DNA from 2 places in the Methylobacterium sp. NPDC080182 genome. Region 2 is predicted to be linked to the other one. Evidence: predicted binding sites of a transcription regulator. Region 2 holds the regulator's gene; the other holds the start of a gene.
The links. Region 2 encodes PhoB, which activates phosphate uptake and scavenging genes when phosphate is short. Its sites were predicted from a motif close to TGTCATNNANCTGTCAT; they were not measured.

Region 1: a site for PhoB is predicted at 1,302-1,318, ahead of ACQKQD_RS17625 (Orn/Lys/Arg decarboxylase N-terminal domain-containing protein). Genes of this name have one in related genera too.

What each region holds. Positions count from the first base shown of each region.
Region 1 covers NZ_JBNNWO010000009.1:269,440-272,821, forward strand. Annotated here, with positions in the region: gene ACQKQD_RS17625 (Orn/Lys/Arg decarboxylase N-terminal domain-containing protein) at 1-1,253, opposite strand, end outside; gene ACQKQD_RS17630 (hydroxyacid dehydrogenase) at 1,551-2,531, opposite strand; gene ACQKQD_RS17635 (TonB-dependent receptor) at 3,044-3,382, shown strand, end outside.
Region 2 covers NZ_JBNNWO010000016.1:61,649-65,030, reverse strand. Annotated here, with positions in the region: gene ACQKQD_RS25375 (protein-disulfide reductase DsbD family protein) at 1-1,267, shown strand, start outside; gene phoB (phosphate regulon transcriptional regulator PhoB) at 1,447-2,142, opposite strand; gene phoU (phosphate signaling complex protein PhoU) at 2,265-2,984, opposite strand; gene pstB (phosphate ABC transporter ATP-binding protein PstB) at 3,094-3,382, opposite strand, start outside.

The DNA.
Region 1 (3,382 bases), on a different contig from region 2:
ACCCGCCGGGTCTGGCCGCGGATATGGCCGTCCCGGGTGTGGATCTGCGAGGCCTGGGAGAAGCTCGCGAGCTGCTTGTGGGTCGATTGCGTGGCGACGATGCCCGGCGAGGTCTCGTCGAGGCCGGTCAGCCCCATGGCGAAGCGCCTTGCGTAGAGCGGGTGGAACTTCATGAAGCCCGCCCAGGCCTCGTCGAACAGGATGTAGTCGCAGAGGTGGCCGATCTTCTCCAGGATCTCCTGGGCGTCGTAGATTGTGCCGTCGTAGGTGCACTGCTCGATCACCGCGACGCGGAACGGCCGCTCCCGGCGCCACGCCTCCGGGTCGGTCACCAGCGGGTTGCGGCGGATCTTCTCCCGGATCCGGGTCTCGTCGAGAGCTTCGTGGAAGATCGGCCCGATCAGTCCGTAGGCGTTGCGGTCGGTCTCCAGGAAGATCGGGATGCCGCCGCCGAGGAACAGGGCGCCGTGGTGGGCCGCCTTGTGGTTGTTGCGGTCGAACAGGACGAGGTCGTCCTCGGCCACCAGGGAGGACAGGACGATCTTGTTGGAGGCGGAGGTGCCGTTGAGGACGAAGTAGGTCTTCTCCGCCCCGAAGATCTTGGCGGCCTCCTTCTGGGCCTTCAGCGCCGGACCCTCGTGGGTCAGGAGGTCGCCGAGGTCGAGGACCGAGTTGTCGAGGTCGTCGCGGAAGATCGCCTCGCCCAGGTGCTCCACGAAGATCCGGCCGATCGGCGAGCGGTTGTAGAAGATGCCGCCGTTGTGGCCCGGGCAGGTCCAGAGCTGGTTGCCCTTCTCGGCGTAGTCGACGAGCGCGCCGAAGAACGGGGTCTTGAGGGTCTCGGCGTACTGCGTGACCCGGCTGACGAGGCCGCGGGCGATGAATTCCGGCGTCTCCTCGGCGAGGAAGATGTAGCCGTCGATGAAGTCGAGGAGCTCGACCGGGATGTCCTCCAGCCGCTTGCGGCGGACCATGATGACGATCGGCATCTCCAGGCCGCGCCGGCGCATCATGTCGATGAGGGCGGCGGCCTTGCCGTCGAGGCCGCGCTTGCCCCAGTCGACCACGAGGCAGCCGACCGCCGCGTCGGTCTGGACCGCGATGGCCGCGTCCTCGACGCGCCGGGCGCGCACCACCTCGAAGCCGCGCTGCTCCACGGCCGCCACGATCTGGTTGACGCGCGCGCCCTCGAGATCGTCCGGGTCGAAGGCCGGGGCGCACATCAGGACCGTGAAGCGACGGTGGAAGTCCATGGAGCCCTCTCTGGCCTCGGATGCAGCGGGTGGCTTTCCGGCCCGTCTGCGACGATTGCATGACACGGCGCGCGGCGGGCGGTCGCGGTCCGGACGAAACACCGTGAACCGGGCCGGCCACGACCGCCGCGCCGTCAGGATCGGCCGCGGGTCCCCTCTCCCGTGCGGGAGAGGGACAGGGTGAGGGGTGAGACCTTACCGGACGAGGCTCCCCCTCGAATCGCGTCGATCGGGTGCTTGATCCCGAAGCCTCTCGTCCCTCACCCCAACCCTCTCCCGTGCGGGAGAGGGGGACCCTCACACCCCGCGGCGCCGCTCCCAGACGTCCGGGTTGACCAGCCCGCCCGGCCGCCGGCCGGCGAGGACGTCGACCACGCGGGTCGCGGCGGTCTCGGCGGTGCGGATCAGGGCCGCCCCGGTGGAGCCGCCGACATGGGGCGTCAGGATCGCCCGGGGCTGGCGGGCCAGCGGGTGGTCGACCGGCAGCGGTTCCTGGGCGAAGACGTCGAGCCCGGCGCCCGCGATCGTGCCCGCCGCCAGCGCCTCCACCAGGGCCGCCTCGTCGATCAGGCCGCCGCGGCTGGTGTTGATCAGGAAGGCCTCCCGCTTCATCCGGGCGAGCTGGTCCCGGCCGATCAGGCCGCGTGTGCCCGGGGTCAGCGGCACGTGCAGGGAGACGATGTCGGATTCCGCCAGGAGCGCGTCGACCGAGGCGGCCCGCAGGGCGCCGGCGTTGGCGAAGTCCGCGTCCGGGCGGCTCGGGCCGTAGGCCAGCACCCGCAGGCCCAGGGCGGCGCCGAGCCGGGCGGTCGCCTGCCCGATCGCCCCGAAGCCGACGAGGCCCAGCGTCAGGCCGGCGAGCTCGATCAGCCGGGCGGTGAACTTGAAGCTGTCGTCGCCGGCCCGGACCGAGCGGTCGGCCTCCGGCAGGGCCTTGGCCAGGGCGAAGATCAGCGCCAGCGTCTGCTCGGCCACCGAGACGGCGTTGGCGCCTGGCGTGTTCACCACCACGATCCCGGCCCCGGTCGCCTCGGCCGTGGCGACGTGGTCGGTGCCGGTGCCGTGCACCCCGATCACCCGCAGGGCCGGCGCCGCCGCGATGGCGCGGGCCGGGAAGCCGGTGTTGCGGGTGATGACGGCGACGCAGTCGGCGACCTCGCGCGCCAGCGTCTCGGGATCGGTCCCGCTCGCCGGGCGCGGCTCCAGCCCGGCCGCGCGTAACCGGTCGAGGCCCGCCGCGTGGATCGGCTGGACGATGAGGCACGGACCGGTGATCACGGGGAAAACCTCTGCACTAGAGGAGGGGTGACAGGCACGTTTCGCGCCGGGCCCGTCTAGGCGGGGTGGGCAACCCTGGCAACCGGGCGCCCCGGTCTCCGCCGCGGCGACCCGATCGGACGCGCACGATCCACACCCGATCGCGGCCGGGTCGAGCCCCGCGCCCCCGCCCGGCCCGACGATCCCGGCCGCGCGCCTCGGCCGAAATCCGGTCCGGCCTTTCGCGAAAGCGCCGGCTCGACCGTGCGATGATGGTCGAGACACTGACAAAGATATCGTTCGGCGTGTAAAGTCAGTTTAGAGCGTTATCAATAGCGATCCCGCAGATCCGTCCTGCCTTCGCCAAATAGAATTGTAATTACTCCAAATGCATTTTTGACACATGTAGAGATATTTGCTGCCTTGCTCCGTGATTCGGAGCCTTCGTCACGACAATGCGGTCCCACGACTTCTCAGTACCTGTTTCCACGCGGAACCGGCGCCGGCGGCGCGCGGCCCGGCCGATTCTCCCGATGGCCGTCCTGCTGGGCTTCGTCGGGTCCGGGCTGCACGCCGCCCGCGCGGAGGAGGCCGGGGCCGGCCGGGACGTCCAGCTCGACGAGCTCTCGGTCGAGGGCGCGGCCGCGCCGCGCGGCCCAGTCCCGGCCTATGCCGGTGGTCAGGTGGCGCGGGGCGGGCGCCTCGGCCTCCTCGGCGATACCGAGACCCAGAAGGCGCCCTTCAGCATCGCCAGCTACACCGACACGCTCATCCGAGACCGGCAGGCGCGGACGGTGTCCGAGACCCTGGTCCTCGACCCGTCGGTGCGCGCCACCCAGACCACGGGGGCGCCGTTCGACTCCTTCTCCATC
Region 2 (3,382 bases):
CGCCGCCGACTTCGACGCGCTGACGCTGGCGACCGCCGCGGCCTTCGCCTTCCTCGGCGGCCTGATCCTCAACCTGATGCCCTGCGTCTTCCCGGTCCTGTCGATCAAGGTGCTCGGCCTCGTGCGGCACGCGGGCGAGGGGCCGGCCCGGCTGCGGCTCCACGGCCTCGCCTACACGGCCGGCGTCCTGGCAAGCTTCCTGGCGCTCGCCGCCGCGCTGATCGGCCTGAAGAGCGGCGGGGCCGCGATCGGCTGGGGGTTCCAGCTCCAGTCGCCCGCCATCGTGGCGGGGCTCGCCTACCTGCTGTTCGCGATGGGCCTGAGCCTCTCGGGCGCGGTCCATGTCGGCGGCCGGCTCGCCGGCCTCGGCGACGGCCTCACCCGGCGCGGCGGCCTGAGCGGCTCGTTCTTCACCGGCGTGCTCGCGACCCTGGTGGCGACGCCTTGCACGGCGCCGTTCATGGGCTCGGCGGTGGGCTTCGCGCTGACCCAGAGCGCCGGCGTGGCGCTCGCCGTCTTCGCGAGCCTCGGCCTCGGCCTCGCCCTGCCCTTCCTGCTCCTGACCCTCTGGCCGCCGGCCCTGCGGGCGCTGCCGCGGCCGGGCGCCTGGATGGAGACCCTCAAGCAGGTGCTGGCCTTCCCGGTCTACGCCACCGTGGCGTGGCTGATCTGGGTGCTGGCGCAGCAGGTCGACCCGCGCGGGCTGCTGGCGGCGCTGATCGGCCTCGTCCTCGTGGGCTTCGCCGCCTGGGCCTGGGAGCACGGCCGCGCCGCCCCGCCGCGGGCCGGCCGGGTCGCGCAGGCCGCCGCCGCGCTGGCGCTGATCGCCGTCGGGGCCCTCGCCGTCACCCTGCCCCGGGACCGCGCCGCGCCGGCCGCGCAGGCCGCCGCCGACGGGATCGAGCCGTTCACGCAGGCGCGCCTCGACGCCCTGCTCGACGCGCACCGCCCCGTCTTCGTGGACATGACCGCCGCGTGGTGCATCACCTGCGCGGTCAACGAGGCGACCTCGCTCAACACCAAGGCCGTGCGGGCCGCGATGGCCGAGCGCGGCGTGACCTACATGAAGGGCGACTGGACCAACCAGAACCCCGAGATCACCCGCCTCCTGGAGAAGCACGGGCGCAGCGGCGTCCCGCTCTACCTGCTCTATACCGGGACGGGAGAGCCCCAGGTGCTGCCGCAGATCCTCACCGAGGGGACGGTCCTGGCGGCGCTGGAGGCGGTGCCGGCCGCCTCGGGCCGGAGCGCGGCGCTGGCGCGCTGAGTCCCTGGAGACCGGGACGCGCGAATCTTCGCGGGCCCGTCCCACCGTCTTTACGAGCGGAGCGAAGCAACCCAGCAGCGCCGCGCTCACCGGCGTTCCGCCGCCCTGGGTCGCTTCGCTGCGCTCGCGATGACGGTGCGCCGGAGCGAAGTCCTATCCGGACGGCCCGTGAGGCCGCCTCAGGCCTCCAGCGAGAAGGTCTCGTCGAAGGCGTAGCCCGAGCCCCGGACCGTGCGGATCGGGTCGGTCTGGCGCGGGCCGTTCAGCGCCTTGCGCAGCCGCCCGACATGGACGTCGACGGTGCGCTCGTCGATGTAGACGTCGTGGCCCCACACCCCGTCGAGGAGCTGCTCGCGGGAGAAGACCCGGCCCGGCGCCAGCATCAGGAATTCCAGGAGCCTGAACTCCGTGGGGCCCAGATGCAGCTCCTCGCCGCCGCGGCGGACGCGGTGGCCGGTGCGGTCGAGTTCCAGGTCGCCCGCCGCCAGCCGGTCCGAGACGTGGGCGGGCTTGGCCCGGCGCAGGAGCGCGCGGATCCGGGCGAGCAGCTCCGGGACCGAGAACGGCTTGACGATGTAGTCGTCGGCGCCGGTGCCGAGCCCGCGGACGCGGTCGCCCTCCTCGCCGCGGGCGGTGAGCATGATCACCGGCAGGCGCTCGGTCTCCCGGCGCGCCCGGATCCGACGGCACAGCTCGATCCCCGAGAGGCCGGGCAGCATCCAGTCGAGCAGGACGAGGTCCGGGATCCGCTCCGCCAGGAGCAGCTCGGCGTCGTCGCCGCGCGCCGCCGAATCCACCAGGAAGCCCTCGGCCTCCAGGTTGTAGCGCAGCAGCGTGCTCAGGGCCTCCTCGTCCTCGACGATCAGGACTTGCATGCTCACGTTCGAAAACTCGTTCTGCGGGCGGTCACCGGATGGTGCAGGAGGCGCCGCCCCGCCTCAACCCGCACGGAGAGTGACCCCGGCCGCGCCCACAGGAAGGCGCCGGGGTCGGCGCCTCACGGCGCCTGCACGCCGTCCACGGTCGCGTAGTTCGACGCGTCGTTCTTCGGCCGGTCACCCGCCAGCGTCTCGCCCGTGGCGAGGTAGTGGATCGTCTCGGCGATGTTGGTGGTGTGGTCGCCGATGCGCTCGACGTTCTTCGCGCAGAACAGGAGATGCGTGCAGAACGAGATGTTGCGCGGATCCTCCATCATGTAGGTCAGGAGCTCGCGGAACAGGGAATTGTACAGGGCGTCGATCTCGCCGTCGCGCTCCCAGACGTCGTGGGCCGCCTGGACGTCGCGGCTCCCGTAGGCGTCGAGCACGTCCTTCAGCTGACCCTCGGCGAGGTCGCTCATGTGGCGCACGCCGAGCACGATCTTCTGGGCCGGCGCCTGATCGGAGATCGCCACCACGCGCTTGGCGACGTTCTTGGCGAGGTCGCCGATCCGCTCCAGATCGCCGGAGACGCGGATCGCCGAGATGGTCTCGCGCAGGTCGATCGCCAGGGGCTGGCGCCGGGCGATCAGCAGCACGGCGCGCTCCTCGATGTCCCGCTGCAGCGCGTCGAGGCGCTTGTCGGCGAGGATCACAGCCTGGGCGAGCGTGTCGTCCCGGCGCACGAGGGCGTCGGTCGCCTCCGCGGTCATCTTCTCGGCGACGCCGCCCATCTCCGAGATCGAGCGACGCAGGTTCTCCAGGTCGGTGTCGTAGGAGGTGACGATATGGCCGGGCATGGCGGATCCTTCGATGGGGTCCCGGGGACGGCCCTCCGGGAGGCTTGCGGGACCCGCCGGCGCGCCGGAGACGCGAGCGGCGGTCCCGGGACCGGAGCGGCCCGGCAGACTAGCCGAAGCGGCCGGTGATGTAGTCCTGCGTGCGGCGTTCCGTCGGGTTCATGAACATGCGGTTGGTCGGACCGAACTCGACGAGCTGCCCCAGATACATGAAGGCGGTGAACTGCGAGATGCGCGCCGCCTGCTGCATGTTGTGGGTGACGATCACGATGGTGAACTCGTCGCGCAGCTGCTCGATCAGCTCCTCGATGCGGCCGGTGGAGATCGGGTCGAGCGCCGAGGTCGGCTCGTCGAACAGGATCACCTCCGGCTTCTGCGCCACCGTCCGGGCGATGCAC